One region of the Streptomyces sp. NPDC001663 genome, then DNA from elsewhere that is predicted to be linked to it. Evidence: riboswitches for the same ligand, from Rfam matches in the RefSeq annotation. Region 1 holds a riboswitch; the other holds the start of a gene.
The links. Region 1 has a riboswitch for guanidine ahead of ACFY1L_RS42270 (MBL fold metallo-hydrolase). Riboswitches for the same ligand answer to the same signal wherever they lie in the genome.
Positions count from the first base shown of each region.

Region 1 (9,569 bases):
TAGAGGAGCCCGGCGAGGTGGTTCCCGGCGAGCACATCCATGCGGTGGTCCATGATCAGCGCGGGTGCGTCGGCCACCAGGCCGAGGACGCGCAGCAGCTCCGGCCGGACCCGCCCGCCCGGCGCCTTCGCGCGGCGGCGGCGCTGCCGGGCGAGCCGGTAGAGGTGCCCGCGTTCGGTCTCGTCGAGGCCGAGGACGCGGGCGAGCGCGTCGAGGACCTGCTCGGAGGGCTGGGTCGCACGGCCCTGCTCCAGGCGTACGTAGTAGTCGACGCTGACTCCGGACAGGTGCGCGACCTCTTCGCGGCGCAGCCCTTCGACCCGGCGACGGCTGTCGGTGGGGATGTCGACGGTCGCCGGGTCGACCCGGGAACGCCGGGTCCGCAGGAAGCCCGCAAGATCGTCCATGCCCTCCAGTATGGCCTCGGTGGCGCCCGTGAAGGTGGTCCTGGCATTACCAGGAAGTCCAGGCCGACGGAAGAGGCGTCCCTGAACGCCGGGCGCCGCGGGACCCAGGATCGAAGGCACCCGATCCGAAGGAGTTCCCATGAAGACGCTGATCGTCCACGCCCACCCGGAGCCGAGGTCGCTCAACAGCTCGCTGAAGGACCTCGCGGTGTCCACCTTGCAGACCGCCGGGCACGAGGTGCGGGTGAGCGATCTGTACGCGATGAACTGGAAGGCGGTCGTGGACGCCGCGGACTACGGCCCGGACGCCTCAAGTCCGCTGAAGGTCGCCCTGGACTCGGGCCGGGCCTTCGACGCCGGGACGCTCACCCCGGACGTCCTCGCCGAGCAGGAGAAGCTGCTGTGGGCCGACACGGTCATCTTCCAGTTCCCGCTGTGGTGGTACACGATGCCCGCGATCCTCAAGGGCTGGGTGGACCGGGTGTTCACCTACCACTTCGCGTACGGCGTCGGCGAACACAGCGACACCAGGTACGGCGAGCGCTTCGGCGAAGGCACCCTCGCGGGCAGGAAGGCCCTGCTGTCGGTGACCGCCGGCGGCCCGGAGTCGCACTACGCCGCCCGCGGGATCAACGGCCCCATCGACGATCTGCTGTTCCCGATCCACCACGGCATCCTCTACTACCCGGGCATCGAGGTGCTCCCGCCGTTCGTGCTGTACGGCGCCGACCGGATGACCCGCGAGGACTACCCGGACATCGCCAAGGCCTGGGAACAGCGCCTGCTCACGCTGGAGTCGACCGAGCCGATCGCGTTCCGGCGGCAGAACTTCGGCGACTACGAGATCCCCTCCCTGCACCTCAAGGACGGGCTGGAGCCCACGGGCCGCACGGGTTTCGGGCTGCACGTACGCGGCTGACCGCCGGCGATGGACTCACCGCCCAGGTACGCGACGCCGGGGTACGTGGATGGATTCAGACGTGCAGGGTGGGCCGGTAGATGAGCTCTTGGATGTTGCCGTCGAGTGTCCTGTGCTCGATGAGCTCGAGGTCGAAGTCGGCCGCACCCTGGAAGATCGGGTCCAGCCCGGTCCGACCGGTGATCACAGGGAACAGCGTCACCTGGACGCGGTCGACCAGACCGGCGGCCATCAGTGCCCGGTTCATCGACAGGCTGCCGTGCGAGCGCAACGGCACCTTGGACTCCTCCTTGAGCCGGGCGACGACGTCGACGGCGTCGCCGCTCGCGACGGTCGCGTCCGGCCAGTCGAGGGGTCCTTCCAGCGTGGTCGACACCACCGTCGCCGGCAGGTTCCTCATCCGTGTGACCCATGGGTCACGCACGTCGGACTCCTCGGTGCTCGCGGCCAGCATCTGGGCGAAAGCCCGATACGTGTTGGCCCCGAAGACCATCCGCTGCTCCTCGCGGTACAGCGCGAGGCGGTGGTCGAGGAGCTCCGGGCCTTGCTTGCCCCAGTAGCCGGTCCAGTCGCCGCCGGCGGCGCCGAAGCCGTCGAGGCTGGAAAAGACGTCGAAGGTGTAGGTGGCGGTCATGATGCTCTCCTCGAGTGCGGTTGATCGTGTGTTGGCGATGCAGACCGGCAGCCACGGCGAGACTCATCGGTCCTGGACCAAGAAGTCTGCGATGGCTCGTTGATATCCCGTGGTAGGTCACGGTGGAACGCTCATACGCTTCTCGGGTGTCCGAAGCCCTGACCGCGGAACGCGTCGGTGAGTTGTTCGACGAGCTGCTGCCTGCGCACGGCCCGGTGCGTGCCGTCTCGCGGTTCGCCGAGGGCTCGGTCACCGGCGCGTACCGCATCGAGTTCGCCCGCGCCGACTCGGCGCCGGCCGTGCTGAAGATCTACGGGGCCGACAGCCTGCCGTACGCGGCCAAGGAAGCACGGGCCCTGAGCTTCCTGACCGACCACGGCATCGACATCTCGCCGCGCGTGCTGGCGTTCAGCCGGTCCGCCCCGGCGCTCGACGGCCGCCCGTGTGTCGTCTCCTCGCTGCGCCCGGGCCGCACACTCACGGCACTCGACGAGGAGCTCACCCCTGCGCAGCACCACGAGGTCTACCGGCAGCTGGGCCAGGTGCTCGGGCGACTGCACGCCGTCCCCGCCCACGGTTATGGCTACGTCAACGGCGAGATCCGCGACCCGCTGCCGGACAACCGTGCGCACATGGCCCGCACCTTCGAACGAGAGCTGCGCCGGTTCCGTCACCACGGCGGCGATCCGGCTCTGGCCGACCGGCTCGCCGCCCACGTCGCCGAGCACGCCTCGGCGTTCGCCGCATGCCCCCGGCCCGCCTACTGCCACGGCGACGTGCACGAGCCCAACCTCCTGGTACAGCTCGCCCACGACGGCACCTGTTCGCTGACCGGCCTGCTCGACCCGGCCAACCTGCACGCGGCAGACCCGCTGATGGACTTCGTGCGCCTGGACGCGTTCTCCATGAACGGGGACGCAACGAAAATCGCCGGGCTGTTGTCCGGGTACGGCGTGTCCGCAGCCGGACAGCAGCCCGGCCAGTGGCCAGAGGCCTGGCGCTCGCGCCTGCCGCTCTACCGCATCGCGCTCGCCCTCGAGCTGTACAACTGGTTCACGATCACCGGTCAGACATCCCTCCTGCCCGCCCTCGACCGTGGCTTGCGCCGACTCCTGGGCGAGCCTGGCCCATGACCGATGAGTTCGCCAGGCACGCTTGGTGCACGACCGGTGAGAGGAGAGAGCGACGTGGCCGACTACGCACTGACCCTCAACGACTCGGAGGTCGAGCGCTACCGGATCATGGCGGATTCCGCCGAGCGGCGGGAGCGTGAGCTATGGGGCGCCGCCGGAGCGGTCCCCGGTGCGCGGATCGCCGACGTGGGCTGCGGGCCCGGTGCGATCGCGGTTCGGCTGGCGGCCATCGCCGCCCCGGACGGCGCCGTATGGGCGGTCGACCGGGACGGCGACGCGCTCGCCGTCGCCTCGGCGCTCGCCGCACGCTCCGGCGTACCGGTGCACACCTCCGTCGGTTCCGCCGACGCCACCGGGCTGGCCGCCGGCACCTTCGACCTGGTGATGCTCCGGCACGTCCTGGCCCACAACGGCGGCCGTGAGCAGGCGATCGTCGACCACCTCGCCGCCCTGGCCAAGCCCGACGGCGGCGCGGTGTACCTGGTCGACATCGACGCGAGCTCCTCCCGGCTGCGCGGCGCCGGTCCCGTGTTCGACGAGATGGACGAGCGCTACCGCGAACTGCACCGCCGCCGCGGCAACGACCTGACCGTCGGCACCCGGCTCGACGAACTGCTCACCGCGGCCGGCCTGGAGATCATCGCCTTCGAGGGCCACATCACCGTCCTGACACCGCCGCCCGGCATGCGCGGCCCCGTCTGGGCCGCCCGCGACGCGCTGATCGCCGAGGGCCTCGCGACCCCCGACGACATCGCCCGCTGGGACGGCGCCTTCCAGCGCGCCGAGCACGCCCGCAGCGAAGTCCGCTTCTTCGCCGCCAACTTCGTCGCCGTCGGCCGACGAACCTGACAGCAGCATTACTCCCCGGGCGGGACCGGCAGGGTGGCTCCGAGGGAGACAGGCGTGCCGAAGTTCAGTGTCCCGTCCGCGTTCCACGTGAACTTCAGCGCCCTGGTGCGGCGGTTCATGGCGCAGCCGCCGCTCGCCGAGTTCCTGGACGACCGCAGTCCGCGAGAACGACGAGGTGCGCGAGGTCGTGCAGCTCTTCCTCGACGGCGAGGCGAAGGGCGACACAGCGGAGCTCAAGCAAGCCCATCGCCCGCACGACGCCACGCTCAGTCCGACCGACCTGGTCGGCGGCAGTGGTCATGGTGTCCGTCCCCGCGCTCGGCATGACACGCTGTGTCTTCAACCGTGCGAACGCAGGAGGTCACCATGACTGCCGATTCTTCACCGCAGGACGGCCCGGAGCCGGCTGACGCCGAGCGCTCTCCTCTGGCGCCCGACGAGGAGGGCCAGTACGACCTCAAGCGCAAGTTCCGTGAGGCCCTCGCGCGCAAGCGCGGTGAGCAGACGGAGGGCGCCGCGCACACGGACGCGTCGAAGATCCGTGGCGCGCACGGCCCGGCCGCGAGCCAGCGGACGTTTCGGCGTAAGAGCGGGGGCTGATCACCAGCTTGTGATGCCGGGTGCGGGGCGTGGGCGCGTGGGTGGCGCCGGCGGCCCGCACCGGCCTCGCTCCACGCCGGTACGCCCATCGCCGTGCGCCGCCGCAGCGGCCGCACCAGCGCGCCCCCTGCCTTTCTCAGGACGCCTCCACGGCCGCCTTGATGCGTTGGCCGAACGCGGGCGCGTCCTTGCGTGCCGCACTCAGTGCGAAGCCCACCAGCAGCTTTCCGATGCCGTGGCCTTCGAGGACGTTGAAGATCCTCACCCTGGTCGTGCCCGGACCGGTGGACTCCAGGTCGTAGCCCCCCTCGTCCGCCGTGACGATGTTCTTCGAGATCTCCGCCCAGCGGATTCGGTGGGGAGCCTCGAACTCGGTGATCCGGAACTTCCGGCCCGTCTTCATGCCGGCGTCCTTGACCGTGCTCGTGAAGACCGTGCCCACGGCCGTCGACCCCTCCGGAGTCTTCGTGATCGCCTGGACCCTCGGGCTGAACTTGGGGTCGTTCGTGCCGTCGGAGAGAAAGGCGAAGACCTCCTCGATGGGGCGGTTGATCTCGGCTGTCGCCTCAAACTGACCGGTCACGGTTCCTCCTGTGCTGCGGTCGCTGGAGTTCCGGCTGAGTGCACGCTGCCTTGCCGAGCATCTTCAGCGTATCGGCGCGACTCCACCCGTGCCCCTCATGGGCGCCGGCCAGAGGATGAAGTCGGCGAACGCGCGGCGAGCGGGGTGGGGCCCGACCTCGTCCAGGGCCGCGCGCACGGCGTGCAGGTGGGCCGGGGTCATTTCGAGTGGGGGTTCGTCCGGCTGGTACGTGGTGCGGATCGGGTAGTCGACACCGGGCTCGCGTGTCATCTCGATGTGGCAGCCCAGAACGTGGGTGACCGGACGGTGGTCGGCGAATGCGATCAGCCGGTCGATGGTCCGTGAGAAGGCCGACCAGTCCTCGATGTACAGCCGTCCGCGGTAGACGGTGTCTCCCGTCAGCAGGAACCCGGTCCACGGGTCGTAGAAGGTGATCGCCGCAGCGTCATGGCCCGGAGTCGCGAGCGCTTCCAGCACCCGGCCCCCGAGGTCGAGGGGTCGCACCGCCTCCGGGTCGCTGGCGAACCCGAAGTAGGCCCAGGCCGCATCCCGGTCGCCGTCCACCACGATCGTGTCCGGCCGGCCCAGGAACTGGCCGTCGCCCGCGACGTGATCGCCGTGCGAGTGCGTGTGGAGGACGAGAAGGCCATAGGAGTCGCGGGGGTTATTGGCCAGCCACGTCGCGACAAGGCCGTCGACGGTCCGGCGGACCGGAAAGAACTCCGGTGACGCCGTGGCACCCGTGTCGATCAGGACCGCCTGGCGCTCCCCGAACAACAAGTACAGGAACGGAGCCTCGTAGTTGATCGCCTTGTTCTGCCTCAGCAACACCGTGTGCTCGTCGTACCAGTGCACCTGAAGATCGGGGTCGGTGTTGTGCTTGGCCGACGGCGACCCGTGAATCCAGTCGACGCCCAGTGGCTCCGCGCTGAGCTTCCGGACCCCGAGCTCACCCGCACCGGACACGCTGCCTCCTGAAGTGCGTCGTCTTGGCGGGCCGGGTACGGCGCACATCTCGTCCGGGAAGACACGCGCTCGCGTCTCCATCGGGGACGCTATCAGCGCACATCGAGTACGGGCGAGCAGCTGCCCGCCAGGGGATCAGGGTGCCGTGAACAGCGTCGGGAAGCGGGGCGCGAGCCAGGGCTTGCGTCCCCAGGCGAGCACCTGTCCGCGCCCGATGGCCCGCCACGGGTTGCGCCGGCCCAGCGCTATGAGGAGGAAGGTCACGGGTTCGATCAGGATGGTGCAGTCCGGACGTTCCAGCGGCGTCGGGCTCACGTGCACGGCGCCGTCGCCCAGGCCGACGCCGAACGCCGCGCCGCCCCGCAGACGGACGACATAGCGGGCGGCCAGATCGGCGGTGGCGGCCGCGTCGACGACGCGCGGCATGACCGAGAGCATGAACGGCATGCACAGCCCGACCCGGTCGCGGTCGATCATGTGCGGGCGGTGCAGCGCGCGAGCGAGGTCGTGGCCGTGGCCGTGGCCCAGCATGTGCGTCAGCAGGTAGGAGGCGAGCACGTGCCGGTCCATGGGGCCCAGAGGCGTGACGAGGGCCGGGTCGGCGGTGCTCTCGTCGTTCGCGGCCCGGTCCATGGCGTCGAGGAACAGGTCGGCCTGCTCCGTGATCATCGACGCCAGCGGCTGCGCCCCGCGCTCCGCGAACGCGTCGAGGGCCTGGGCGTTGGCCGCGGCCAGACTCTGCGGCGTGCCGTCTCCGTAGGGGCGTTCGTGCCCGGCTGCGAGGTCGGCCATCAGCTCGTTGGCCAGTGCCAGATGGGCGGCCGCCTCACCGAGCGTCCACTGCGAATCCGGTACGGGAACCGTCGTGTCGGACGCGCTCTCCAACAGCGTGGCGATGTCCCCGGCGGTCTCACGTATCGCTCGTGCGAGCCCTTCGGGCAGAGGCCCGCGGATGTCCTGCTGCGCCGTAGGCTGCACGTTTTCTGTTCCCTCCCGCCCGACGCGCCCCTCGCGTGTCCGGCGCGCCGTACCCAATCAGACGCGAGGACGCACGACAAGCCCTCGCGCTCCGGGCTCTTCCAGGACGGCGAGCAGGGGACGAACGCCACGGGCGCACCCGGAGCGCCAAGCCCCGGATGCGCCCGCTGAGGCACCGGCCCTGCGGTCACAGACCGTCGCGGACCATCGCGGCGACGATCTGGACGTGGCGGTCGGCCGCCGTGTTGGAGAACTCGTTCTCGTAGTTCAGGCCGTAGGGCCAGAAGTGGCCGCCACCGGTGGACAGCGTGGCGCCCGAGCCGTCGAACTGCCTGACCAGCGCGGTGGCCTGCGCGCCGTGCCAAGTCCCGCCGCCGGCCAGGGTGTTTCAGCTGGCGTTGGTGCCGACGCCGATGGTGTGGGCCATCTCGTGCAGGGCGGTCCGCTCGGTCATGTAGCTGCGGTTGCTGCCGAAGCGGATGGTGCCGTTGTTGCTGCCGTCGGCGGTGCCCACGCTGGGGTCGTAGCGGACGGTGATGCTCTTGCCGAGGTCGCTGAGGTTGTTGTACCGGGCGACCGCGGCGTTCATCGCCTTGGTGATCAGGTCGTACGCCGACTGCTGGTCCTGGGTGGGATTGCTCGCCCGCTCCAGGGTCCAGGTGATGGTGGCCGCCGCCACCTGCTCCTGCGGCGCCGGTGCCGTCTGCGGGGCGGCCTGGGCGATGCCCGGGCCCGCCAGCAGGGCGGCCGCCAGCGCGGCGGCGACCACTGTCCTTCGTGAACTCATGTGGGCGTCCTCCTGTGGGGGTAGGAGTTCATCCGGTTCGGCTCACCGGGTGCGGTTGCCGATGGTGACGGTGCCCAAGAGCCTCGGGCTGGTGGCGTTGTCGTAGACGACCTGGCCGCCGGACTTCTTCCAGATCCTGATGCGGAAGGTGTCCGGAGATTCGGTGGCGGTGACGCGGAAGGCGTAGCCGCCGGTGCCGTTGACCGTGCCGGAGCCCTGGTAGACCGCCTGGGAACCGGTGACCACGAGCCAGTCGGAGCCGGTGGAGCGGAACTGCAGCTTGGCCGCGCCGAGTTCGAGGGAGGCCTGGCCGGTGGGGGCGGTGGCTCCCTTCGGGTAGAACGCCGTGAAGAAGAAGGCGGCCTTGCCCGTCAGGTCCGGCTTGGCGGGGTAGGCGCCGGCGGGGGAGGTGAAGACGCCGGTGCCGAGCGCGGGGCCGGCGGAGCGGTCGTAGGCGATCAGTTCGGGGAGGGTCTTGGTGTCCGTGGCGCCGTCGTCGTCGGTGACGGTGATCACCGGGTGGCGGATGCCGGCCTTGGCGTAGGTGTGTTCGGCCCGGCAGCCGGCGGCGGTCACGGTGCCGGGCTGTGGGTCGCCGCCGTCCTTCCAGTCGACCTTGCAGGTGTGGGTGTCGTTCGCACCCGGGTCGGTGAACTCGGCGGTGACGACCGTGCGTTGGCCGACCGACACGGCGGACCGCGGTCCCTCGGCGGAGGTGATGACCGGTGCCGCGTTGGCCACCTTGACGGTCGCCGTGTCGCTGCTGCGTCCGCCGGTCAGGGTGAGCGTGTAGGTGCCGTTGTCGGTGCAGGTGATCGTGGTCTTCGCCGCACCGGGGTCGGCGACGGTGCAGGGCGCTCCCTCCTCGACCGTCCAACTCGGGCTGCCCGCACCGGAGATGGTGCCGTTCAGCGCGATCGCGTCGCCCTCCGTCCCGCTGACGTCGTCGCCGGCGTGCACGATGGTCACCGGGTCGATGCTCGTCAGCGTGGGCGCGACCTTCTTGATCAGGCCGTCGGAGTCGAACTCCAGCTTGTCGATGGTGGTTTCGCGGTGCGTGCCGTCACCGCCGGGGACGGCGAAGCGGTGGTAGGCGATGTACCAGTCGTCGGTGTTCGGGACGTGGACGACGCTGTGGTGGCCGGTGCCCTTGATGCCCAGGGAGAGGTCCTTCGAGAGGATCACGCCCTGCTTGGTCCACGGGCCCGTGGGAGAGGGGCCGGTGGCGTAGGCGACGCGGTAGTTCTCGTCGCGGGTGTCGTTCTCCGACCACATGAAGTAGTAGGTGCCCTTGCGCTTGATGACGAAGGAGCCCTCGTTGTAGCCGCTGGGGGTGATGTCCTTGACCTTCGAGGTGTCGAGGGAGGTCATGTCGTCGTTCAACGGGGCCACGTACGCATGCCCGTTGCCCCAGTAGAGATACGACTGCCCGTCGTCGTCCGTGAACACCGCCGGGTCGATCATCTGGCCGCTCAACTGGCCCGCCTTCAGCAGCGGTTGACCGAGCGCGTCCTTGAACGGGCCGGTCGGCGAGTCCGAGACCGCGACACCGATGTTGGCGTCCGCGCAGAAGTAGAAGTAGTACTTGCCGTCCTTCTCGGCGATCGTCGGCGCCCACGCCCTGCTGTCCGCCCAGGAGACGTCGGGACCGAGGTCGAGGATGACGCCGTGGTCCTTCCAGTGCACCAGGTCGGTGGAGGAGTACGCCTTGAA
Region 1 covers NZ_JBIAUR010000017.1:121,795-131,363, reverse strand. Annotated here, with positions in the region: gene ACFY1L_RS42305 (helix-turn-helix transcriptional regulator) at 1-407, opposite strand, end outside; gene ACFY1L_RS42300 (NAD(P)H-dependent oxidoreductase) at 547-1,326, shown strand; gene ACFY1L_RS42295 (dihydrofolate reductase family protein) at 1,382-1,960, opposite strand; gene ACFY1L_RS42290 (phosphotransferase family protein) at 2,107-3,093, shown strand; gene ACFY1L_RS42285 (class I SAM-dependent methyltransferase) at 3,148-3,942, shown strand; gene ACFY1L_RS42280 (DUF5302 domain-containing protein) at 4,309-4,542, shown strand; gene ACFY1L_RS42275 (SRPBCC family protein) at 4,679-5,125, opposite strand; gene ACFY1L_RS42270 (MBL fold metallo-hydrolase) at 5,189-6,091, opposite strand; guanidine-III (ykkC-III) riboswitch at 6,104-6,172, opposite strand; gene ACFY1L_RS42265 (maleylpyruvate isomerase family mycothiol-dependent enzyme) at 6,227-7,069, opposite strand; partial or broken gene ACFY1L_RS42260 (hypothetical protein) at 7,257-7,856, opposite strand; gene ACFY1L_RS42255 (family 43 glycosylhydrolase) at 7,899-9,569, opposite strand, start outside.

Region 2 (9,569 bases), on a different contig from region 1:
AGGTCAACCGGGAGAACGTCTCGCTCGCCCAGGTCTCCAAGGACGCCCAGCACGCCGTCCTGGCCGCCGAGGACCGCGACTTCTACACCGAGTCCGCGATCGACCCCAAGGCCATGGTCCGCGCCGCCTGGAACACCGCCACCGGCAAGGGCACCCAGTCCGGCTCGACGATCACCCAGCAGTACGTGAAGAACTACTACCTGGCCCAGGAACAGACCGTCACCCGCAAGGCCAGGGAGTTCTTCATCTCGATCAAGCTGGACCGCACGGAGTCCAAGGACCAGATCCTCGAGGGCTACCTCAACACCAGCTACTTCGGCCGCAACGCCTACGGCATCCAGGCCGCCGCCCAGGCCTACTACGGCCAGGACGCCACCGACCTCGACCCGGCCCACGCCGCCTACCTCGCCGCGCTGGTCAACGCCCCCAGCGAGTACGACGTCATCGCGCACCCCGAGAACAAGGCCGCGGCCGTGGCGCGTTGGAACTACGTCCTGGACGGCATGGTCAAGAAGGGCTGGCTGACCGAGTCCGAGCGGGCCGGCCTGAAGTTCCCGATGCCGAAGGAACAGACCGTCTCCACCGGCATGTCCGGACAGCGCGGCTACATCGTCCAGGCCATCAAGGACTACCTCACCAAGAACAAGATCGTCACCACGGACGAGTTGGAGGCCGGCGGCTACCGCATCACCACCACCCTGCAGAAGAAGAAGCAGGACGCCTTCGTGAAGGCGGTCAACGACCAGGTGATGAAGAAGCTCGACAAGAAGAACAACAAGGTCGACAACTACGTCCGCGCCGGCGGCGCCTCCGTCGACCCCAAGACCGGCAAGGTCGTCGCCATGTACGGCGGCATCGACTACGTCAAGCAGTACACGAACGGCGCGACCCGCGGCGACTTCCAGGTCGGCTCCATCTTCAAGCCCATCGTGTTCGCCTCGGCCGTCCAGAACCACTCCGAGACGCAGGACGGCCAGACCATCACCCCGAACACCTACTACGACGGCACCAACAAGCGCCCCGTACAAGGCTGGAGCGGCGGCGGCTACGCACCGGAGAACGAGGACGAGGCGTCGTACGGCAACATCACCGTGCGCACCGCCACCGACAAGTCCGTCAACTCGGTGTACGCACAGATGGCCGTGGACGTCGGCCCGGAGAAGGTGAAGCAGACGGCGATCTCCCTCGGCGTCCCGTCCGACACCCCCGACCTGACCGGCACCCCCTCCATCGCGCTCGGCGTGAACACCGCCAGCGTCCTCGACATGGCGGAGGCCTACGCGACCCTCGCCAACCACGGCAAGCACGGCACGTACACGATGATCGACTCGATCACCAAGGACGGCAAGGACGTCGTCGAGCTGCCCAAGAACACTGGCACGCAGGCCGTCAGCCGCGAGGCCGCCGACACCACGACCTCGATCCTGCAGAGCGTCGTCGAGAACGGCACGGCCACCGCCGCCCAGGCCGCCGACCGCCCCGCCGCCGGCAAGACCGGCACCGCGGAGGAGGACACCGCCGCCTGGTTCGCGGGCTACACACCCGACCTCGCGACCGTCGTCTCCGTCATGGGCCAGGACCCGGTGACCGCCGCGCACAAGTCGCTGTACGGCGCGATGGGCCTGCAGCGCGTCAACGGCGGCGGCCCGCCCGCCCAGATCTGGGCCCAGTACACCAAGGCCGCCCTGAAGGGGAAGCCGGCCACGGACTTCGACCTCCAGCTGCAGCCGGGCGCCGAACAGACCGCGCAGCCCACCCTCCCGCCCACCACACAGCAGCCGGGCACCGGCGGCCAGGACAACGGCGGCGCCACCACGGGCGGCCAGGACGACCAGGGCCAGACCCAGGGCCAGGACAACGGCGGCACGACCGACGGCGGAACCACCACGACCGGCGGCACGGACACGACCGGCGGCACGACGGGCGGCACGACGACCGGCGGCACCACCGGCGACGGCGGGACGACCTCCACAGGCGGCACCACCGGCGACACGACGTCCGGCGGCACCACGGGAGGCACGGACACCGGGGGCACGACCGGCGGCACGACAGGCACCGACACCGGAGGAGTGTCCGCGGGCACAGGAGGCCCGCAGACCTAGTGACCCGAGGTCGCCTTCAGCCCCACCACGGCGACCAGCAGCAGAGACACGAAGAAGATCCGCGCGGCGGTGACCGGCTCCCCCAGCACCACCATGCCGAGCACCGCCGCACCGGCCGCCCCGATCCCGACCCACACGCCGTAGGCGGTACCAATGGGAAGGGACCTGGCGGCATACGACAGCAGCAGCATGCTGGCGACGATGCCCGCGCCGGTGAGCACGCTGGGCACGAACCGCGTGAACCCGTCCGTGTACTTCATCCCGATCGACCAGCCGACCTCGAGCAGACCGGCGACGAGCAACAGAACCCAGGCCATGACGGCACCTCCGGAAACAGGCGTTACAGGGGGTGCGTCGTCTTTGCTGTCACTGACTGGCTGTTGCTGCAGACCCGGTACGGCGCGTCTCGTCGGGCTCCTTCAAAGCTAGCAAAGGAACGGCAAAAGGGGCTGGTGACGATGGTCACCAGCCCCTTGGAACTGCTTGAACCGTTGAATTACAGGTAGAGGCCCGTCGTGTCCTCGGACCCCTCGAAACGGTCGGCGGCCACGGCGTGCAGATCACGCTCGCGCATGAGCACGTACGCCACGCCCCGCACCTCGACCTCGGCACGGTCCTCCGGGTCGAACAGGACGCGGTCGCCGGGCTCCACGGTCCGCACGTTCTGCCCGACGGCGACGACCTCGGCCCAGGCCAGCCGCCGCCCGACCGCCGCGGTGGCGGGAATCAGGATCCCCCCGCCCGACCGACGCTCGCCCTCACCGGTCTCCTGCTTCACGAGGACTCGGTCGTGCAGCATCCGGATGGGCAACTTGTCGTGCTGGGTGCTGTTTCTGTTGGCGCTCACGCCCTGAACCTACAGCTCTCGCTCAGCCCTTGCGCCGCCGGGTGCCGAGGGCGAGCAGCCCCACGACCCCGACGACCACGAGGGCGACGGGCACGACCCGCTCCAGCCGGGGCGCGCCCTCCTCGTCGACGAACTGGGCCTTCACATCGGTCACGACCTTGTTGACACCGACGTAGGCCCGCCCCAGCGTGTGATCAATATTGGACACAACCTTGGCCTTGGCGTCGCCGACGATCGTCTTCGGGTGCACCCGCACCCCGATCTCGTCGAGCGTCTCGGCCAGCACGTCACGGCGGCGCCTGATGTCCGCCTCGATCTGCGCCGGGGTTCTGGTGTCCGACGTGTCCGCCACCGTAGGGCCTCCGAAGTCAGCTGATGCCTGTTGCTGCTTGTTGCGGACAGTCTGTCAGCTCCGCCCGCCCCTGCACTGTCAGGACCCCCGGTTACGCTGGCCCAATGAGCGAGCGACTCCAGCCCGGGGACGTGGCCCCCGACTTCACCCTCCCCGACGCCGACGGCAACGACGTGTCCCTGTCGGCCCACAAGGGCCGCAAGGTCATCGTCTACTTCTACCCCGCGGCCCTGACGCCCGGCTGCACCAAGCAGGCCTGCGACTTCACGGACAACCTGGAGCTGCTGACCGGCGCCGGCTACGACGTCATCGGCATCTCCCCGGACGCCCCCGAGAAGCTGGCGAAGTTCCGCGACAAGGAATCCCTGAAGATCACGCTGGCCGGCGACCCCGAGAAGACGGTCATCGAGACGTACGGCGCCTACGGCGAGAAGAAGAACTACGGCAAGACGTACATGGGCGTCATCCGCTCCACGGTGATCGTGGACGAGGAGGGCAAGGTCGAACGGGCCCTGTACAACGTCCGCGCGACGGGCCACGTGGCCAAGATCATCAAGGATCTGGGTATCTGAGGGCCCATTTCCGCTGAGCGAGCGGCTCGCACCGGGGTGACCTGGTGCGGGCCGCTTTACGTTTCGGGCGTGACTGTCCGATTAGCGGTTCGTTACTCCGTGCGATGCCACGAACGCGTGGTCGGAACGGAGGGGCTCATGGGGGCCAGTGCGTACACCAGGGAGCGGCTGGAGGAGGCGGCTCGGGGGGCGCGGACGTTGTCGGAGGCGTTGGGGAGGTTGGGGGTGGAGCCGAAGAGCTGGAGGCGGCGATACATCTATGAACGGATGAAGAAGCTCGGGGTGGATGTCTCGCTATTCGAGCGCGAGGGGGCCAAGTGGACGAGAGAGATCCTCGAGCCCGTGGTCGCCCGATCGACGAGCGTGAACGAGGTACTACGGCGGCTCGGACTCGACCCGGTCGGCGGGCACCACACGAACATCTCGCGGCGCATCAAGGCGTACGGCCTCGACACCTCGCACTTCACGCCGGTGATCCGCACGGAGCGGCAGCGGCACAACCAGCGCCGTCGAACAGCAGAGGAGATCCTCGTCGAGGAGACCTCGGCACGCGCCACGCGCGTTCCGAGCAGCCGTCTCAAGCGGGCGATGCGCGAGTTGGGCATGGAGGAGCGATGCTCCCTGTGCGGTACCGAAGCGGTGTGGCTCGGAGAACCGCTCCCCCTTGAGGTCGACCACATCGACGGCGACTGGCGAAACAACCGCATCGAGAACTTGCGGCTGCTGTGCCCCAACTGCCACTCAACGACGGACACTTACCGGGGGCGCAACAAGGGGCGCACCTCATGACCGCTGGCGTGCAGTACACCCGCGAGCGACTGGCCGAGGCCGCCGAGAGATGTGCCGACATCGACGAGGTCATCGCCCTCTTCGGTACTCGGCCATACGGGAACCTTCGCCGCTACCTCGCGAAACGGTTCGTTCACTTCGGCATCGACATCTCGCACTTCCGCCCCTGCGGCAGACGCCCTCGCCCAACGGAGGACGAGCTGCGATCGGCCGTCGCCGAGTCATCCTCCCTCGCCGAGGTGCTGCGCCGCCTGGGTCGCCCGGGCAACGGCTCGCAACGTACCCAGCTGCGCAAGTGGATCACCGAGCATCAGATCACGACCTCGCACTTCCTGGGGCAGGCACACCAGCGAGGTAAGCCGAGCGCGACCGCCAAACGGCCCGAGGAGGTTCTCGTCCAGCACGACGCAAAACAGCGGACGAAGACCTCGCTCCTGCGCCGCGCGCTTCGCGACGTCGGTGTGCCAGAGGAGTGCGCCAGGTGCGGGGGCGGCGCGGAGTGGCTCGGAAAACCCATGACGCTGGAGGTCGATCACATCAACGGGGACTGGCGGGACAACCGGCGAGAGAACCTACGGTTGCTGTGCCCCAACTGCCACGCGATCACCACCACATGGTGCCGAGGGGGGCGACGGCGACAAGCGGTCCGCAGCGCCCAGTAGAGTAGTCAGCGCCGCGGGCCCGTATCCCAGCTGGCTAGAGGATGCCGGTTTAGGTCCGGTATGTCGTGGGTTCGAGTCCCACCGGGCCCACCCTGCAAAGGGCGCCGCACCAACAGGTGAGGCGCCCTTCAGCGTCAGCCCAACAGCTCCCGCACCACCGGCACCAACGCCCTGAACGCCTTCCCCCGATGGCTGATCGCGTTCTTCTCCTCCGCGCTCAGCTCCGCGCAGGTCCGCGACTCCCCCTCCGGCTGCAGGATCGGGTCGTAGCCGAAGCCGTTCGTGCCCGTCGGGGAGTGGCGGAGTACGCCCCGCAGCTGGCCCTCGACCACCCGCTCCGTGCCGTCCGGCAACGCAAGCGCCGCCGCGCAGGCGAAGTGGGCGCCGCGGTGTTCGTCCGCGATGTCGCCGAGCTGGGCCAGGAGCAGGTCCAGGTTGGCGCGGTCGTCGCCGTGCTTGCCGGCCCAGCGGGCGGAGAAGATGCCCGGCGCGCCGTTCAGGACGTCGACGCACAGGCCCGAGTCGTCGGCGGCGGCGGGCAGGCCGGTCGCCCGGGCGAGGGCATGGGCCTTGAGGAGCGCGTTCTCGGCGAAGGTCACGCCGGTTTCCTTGACGTCGGGGATCTCCGGGTAGGCGTCCGCGCCGACGAGGTCGTGCGGGAGACCTGCGTCGGCGAGGATCGACCTCAGTTCGGTGATCTTTCCGGCGTTGCGGGTGGCGAGGATCAAGCGGGTCATGGGCCAACAGTATTCCGGGCCCGTCCCCCACCGGGTTACGAGGTGCAGACCTTCGTCAGCTCGCCCGCCGCGTCCGTCACCGGGCTGACGTCCGGTGTGTTGTCGCCGTTCTTGATGGACGTACGGACGTTGTCCACGGCCTTGTTGAGGTCGTCGACCGCCTTGTTGACGTCGGCGTTGTCGGTCTTGTCGCCGATCTTGTCGAGGTTCTTGTCGATGGAGGCGAGCGACTCGTCGAGCTGGGTCGGGTCGTTCGACGCGTTCTCCACGGCCTGCTGGAGATCGGTGACGCTGTCGGCGATGGTGTCGGCGGTCTGGACGCAGTCCAGGGCCTTGTCGACGGCGTCGCAGCCGGTGGTCAGTCCGGCCGTCAGTCCGACGGCCGCCACTGCGGTGAAAGCGATGGCGATACGACGGCTCCGACGACTGCGGCGGCCTCGGCTCACGGCCATGACTGTGGTCCCTCCCATGTCCAGGCCCCGTTCAGAGGCCCCCCGTAACTGGTCGGGCGCACGGTGTTGTCCGTGCGCCCGCACTCATAGTGACGCCCGGGCGGGTGCCGGAGGTTGCCCCGGCGGCCGCCCTTTCTTGGTGCGCCCTTTACTTTTCGAGGACCGTATCAAGTGCCTTGCGCTGAAGGACAGCGAGTTCTTCACAGCCGGAAACCGCCAGGTCCAGCAGGGAGTTGAGCTCCTCGCGGGCGAAGGGCTCGGCCTCGGCGGTGCCCTGGACCTCGACGAAGCGGCCGTCGCCGGTGCAGACGACGTTCATGTCGGTGTCGGCCTTCACGTCCTCCTCGTAGCAGAGGTCGAGCAGGGGGACACCGCCGACGATGCCGACCGAGACCGCCGAGACGGTGCCCGTGAGCGGCTGGCGGCCGGCCTTGATCAGCTTCTTGCCCTGGGCCCAGGCGACGGCGTCGGCGAGTGCCACGTACGCGCCGGTGATGGCTGCCGTGCGCGTGCCGCCGTCGGCCTGGAGGACGTCGCAGTCGAGGACGATGGTGTTCTCGCCGAGCGCCTTGTAGTCGATGACCGCGCGCAGGGAGCGGCCGATGAGGCGGCTGATCTCGTGGGTACGGCCGCCGATCTTGCCGCGGACGGACTCGCGGTCGCCGCGGGTGTTGGTGGCGCGGGGCAGCATGGAGTACTCGGCGGTGACCCAGCCCTCGCCGCTGCCCTTGCGCCAGCGGGGGACGCCCTCGGTGACGGAGGCCGTGCAGAAGACCCTGGTGTCGCCGAAGGAGATGAGGACGGAGCCCTCTGCGTGCTTGCTCCACCCGCGTTCGATGGTGATCGGGCGGAGCTGTTCGGGGGTGCGGCCGTCGATTCGAGACATGCCGCTGAGCCTATCGGGACAAGCGGAAAGGGCCCCTCCCGCGGTGGGAAGGACCCCTCGAGTGAGCGAGCGCGGTGACTCACATCATGTCTTCGATCTCCGCGGCGATGGGGTCGGCGTCGGTGCCGATGACGACCTGGATCGCGGTGCCCATCTTGACGACGCCGTGGGCGCCGGCGGCCTTCAGGGCTGCGTCGTCGACCAGGCTTGCGTCGGCGACCTCGGTCCGCAGGCGCGTGATGCAGCCCTCGACCTCTTCGATGTTGTCGATGCCGCCGAGCCCGGCAACGATCTTCTCAGCCTTGGTGGCCATTGCATTCTCCTCACGCACGGTTGGCTCAACTTCGCGAGCGATTGCGTCGTGCGTACCGAAGGATGACGTCACAGCAGCCATATCGCCCGTAACTGGTCTACACCACCTGACAGGCGGTCGCCAACCCATGAGCACCGAGACCGAGATCTCCCCCGCGCGGCGCCGCTGGAACAGCTTGTTCCAGAGTCTGCAGAAAATGGGTCGCAGTCTCCAACTCCCCATCGCGGTGCTGCCGGCGGCGGGCATCCTCAACCGTCTCGGCCAGCCCGACGTGTTCGGGGACGACGGCCTCGGGTGGACGGACGTCTCGAAGGTGATGGCCGGCGCGGGCGGCGCCCTCCTCGACGGCTCTCTCGGCCTTCCCCTTCTCTTCTGCGTCGGCGTCGCGATCGGCATGGCGAAGAAGTCGGACGGCTCGACGGCGCTGGCGGCGGTCGCGGGCTTCCTCGTCTACTACAACGTGCTGCGCCAGTTCCCGAAGGACTGCCCCGGCGGGTCGAAGGCGGTGGCCGGGGTCGGCTGCCAGGTGTCCGACGGCACGGTGACCGTGTTCGAGTACCAGAATCCCGGCGTCTTCGGCGGCATCGTCATCGGTCTGCTCGCCGCGTTCTTCTGGGCGCGCTACCACCGTACGAAGCTGGTGGACTGGCTCGGCTTCTTCAACGGGCGGCGGCTGGTGCCGATCATCATGGCGTTCGTCGCGATCGCGTTCGCCGTGCTGTGCCTGTGGGTCTGGCCGCCGGTCGGTGATGCGCTGGAGAGCTTCAGCGACTGGCTGAGCGATCTGGGCTCGTGGGGTGCGGGCGTCTTCGGTGTCACGAACCGCGCGCTGCTCGTGTTCGGCCTGCACCAGTTCCTGAACGTGCCCATCTGGTTCCAGTTCGGCAGCTACACCAAGCCGGACGGCACGGTGGTGCACGGCGACATCAACATGTTCCTGGCGGGCGATCCGAACGCGGGGCAGTTCACCTCGGGCTTCTTCCCGATCATGATGTTCGCGCTGCCGGCCGCGGCGCTGGCGATGACGCACTGCGCGAAGCCCAGCCGCAGGAAGGAGATCGGCGGGCTGATGCTCTCGGTCGCCCTGACCTCGTTCGTCACCGGCATCACCGAGCCCATCGAGTACTCGTTCCTGTTCGTCGCGCCGCTGCTGTACGCGGTCCACGCGCTGCTGACGGGTGTGTCGATGGCGGTGACCTGGGGGCTCGGGGTGCACGACGGCTTCAGCTTCTCGGCCGGTCTGATCGACTACATCATCAACTGGAACCTGGCGACCAAACCGTGGGCGATGATCCCGATCGGTCTGTGCTTCGCCGTCGTGTACTACGCGATCTTCCGTTTCGCGATCACGAGGTTCGATCTGAAGACCCCGGGCAGGGAGCCCGAGGACGAGCGCGAGGACGTCACGAAGGCCTAGCCCGGGCGCCTGCGCAGCGTAACCCCACGGTCACGGGAATCGTGGGTTCCTTATGTCACCTTCATCGTGCTACAACAGGTCTACACCACTGAGTGGTGTAGACCACCACCCGATGGAGGAAGTCTATGAGCACCGCCACCGCGCCCACGGCGGCCCCCACGAAGAAGTGGGGATCAGGCCTGTTCCAGGGCCTGCAGAAGGTTGGCCGCAGCCTGCAGCTCCCGATCGCCGTGCTTCCGGCGGCCGGCATCCTGCTGCGTTTCGGTCAGCAGGACATCCACGACAAGCTGCACCTGCCCGACAAGGTCACGGCGGTGTTCGCCACGGCGGGCGGCGCGATCTTCGACAACCTGCCGCTGCTGTTCTGTATCGGTGTGGCGATCGGCTTCGCGAAGAAGTCCGACGGCTCCACCGCCCTCGCCGCGCTCGTCGGCTTCCTG
Region 2 covers NZ_JBIAUR010000023.1:17,969-27,537, forward strand. Annotated here, with positions in the region: gene ACFY1L_RS48010 (transglycosylase domain-containing protein) at 1-2,102, shown strand, start outside; gene ACFY1L_RS48015 (DMT family transporter) at 2,099-2,419, opposite strand; guanidine-III (ykkC-III) riboswitch at 2,451-2,543, opposite strand; gene ACFY1L_RS48020 (co-chaperone GroES) at 2,599-2,901, opposite strand; gene ACFY1L_RS48025 (DUF3618 domain-containing protein) at 2,972-3,301, opposite strand; gene bcp (thioredoxin-dependent thiol peroxidase) at 3,406-3,873, shown strand; gene ACFY1L_RS48035 (HNH endonuclease signature motif containing protein) at 4,012-4,662, shown strand; gene ACFY1L_RS48040 (HNH endonuclease) at 4,659-5,324, shown strand; tRNA gene ACFY1L_RS48045 (tRNA-Leu) at 5,340-5,414, shown strand; gene rdgB (RdgB/HAM1 family non-canonical purine NTP pyrophosphatase) at 5,459-6,061, opposite strand; gene ACFY1L_RS48055 (hypothetical protein) at 6,097-6,513, opposite strand; gene rph (ribonuclease PH) at 6,662-7,399, opposite strand; gene ACFY1L_RS48065 (glucose PTS transporter subunit EIIB) at 7,479-7,712, opposite strand; gene ACFY1L_RS48070 (PTS transporter subunit EIIC) at 7,840-9,129, shown strand; gene ACFY1L_RS48075 (PTS transporter subunit EIIC) at 9,255-9,569, shown strand, end outside.
Region 2: linked by a shared signal. The riboswitch ahead of ACFY1L_RS48015 (DMT family transporter) and the one ahead of ACFY1L_RS42270 (MBL fold metallo-hydrolase) in region 1 are both predicted to bind guanidine.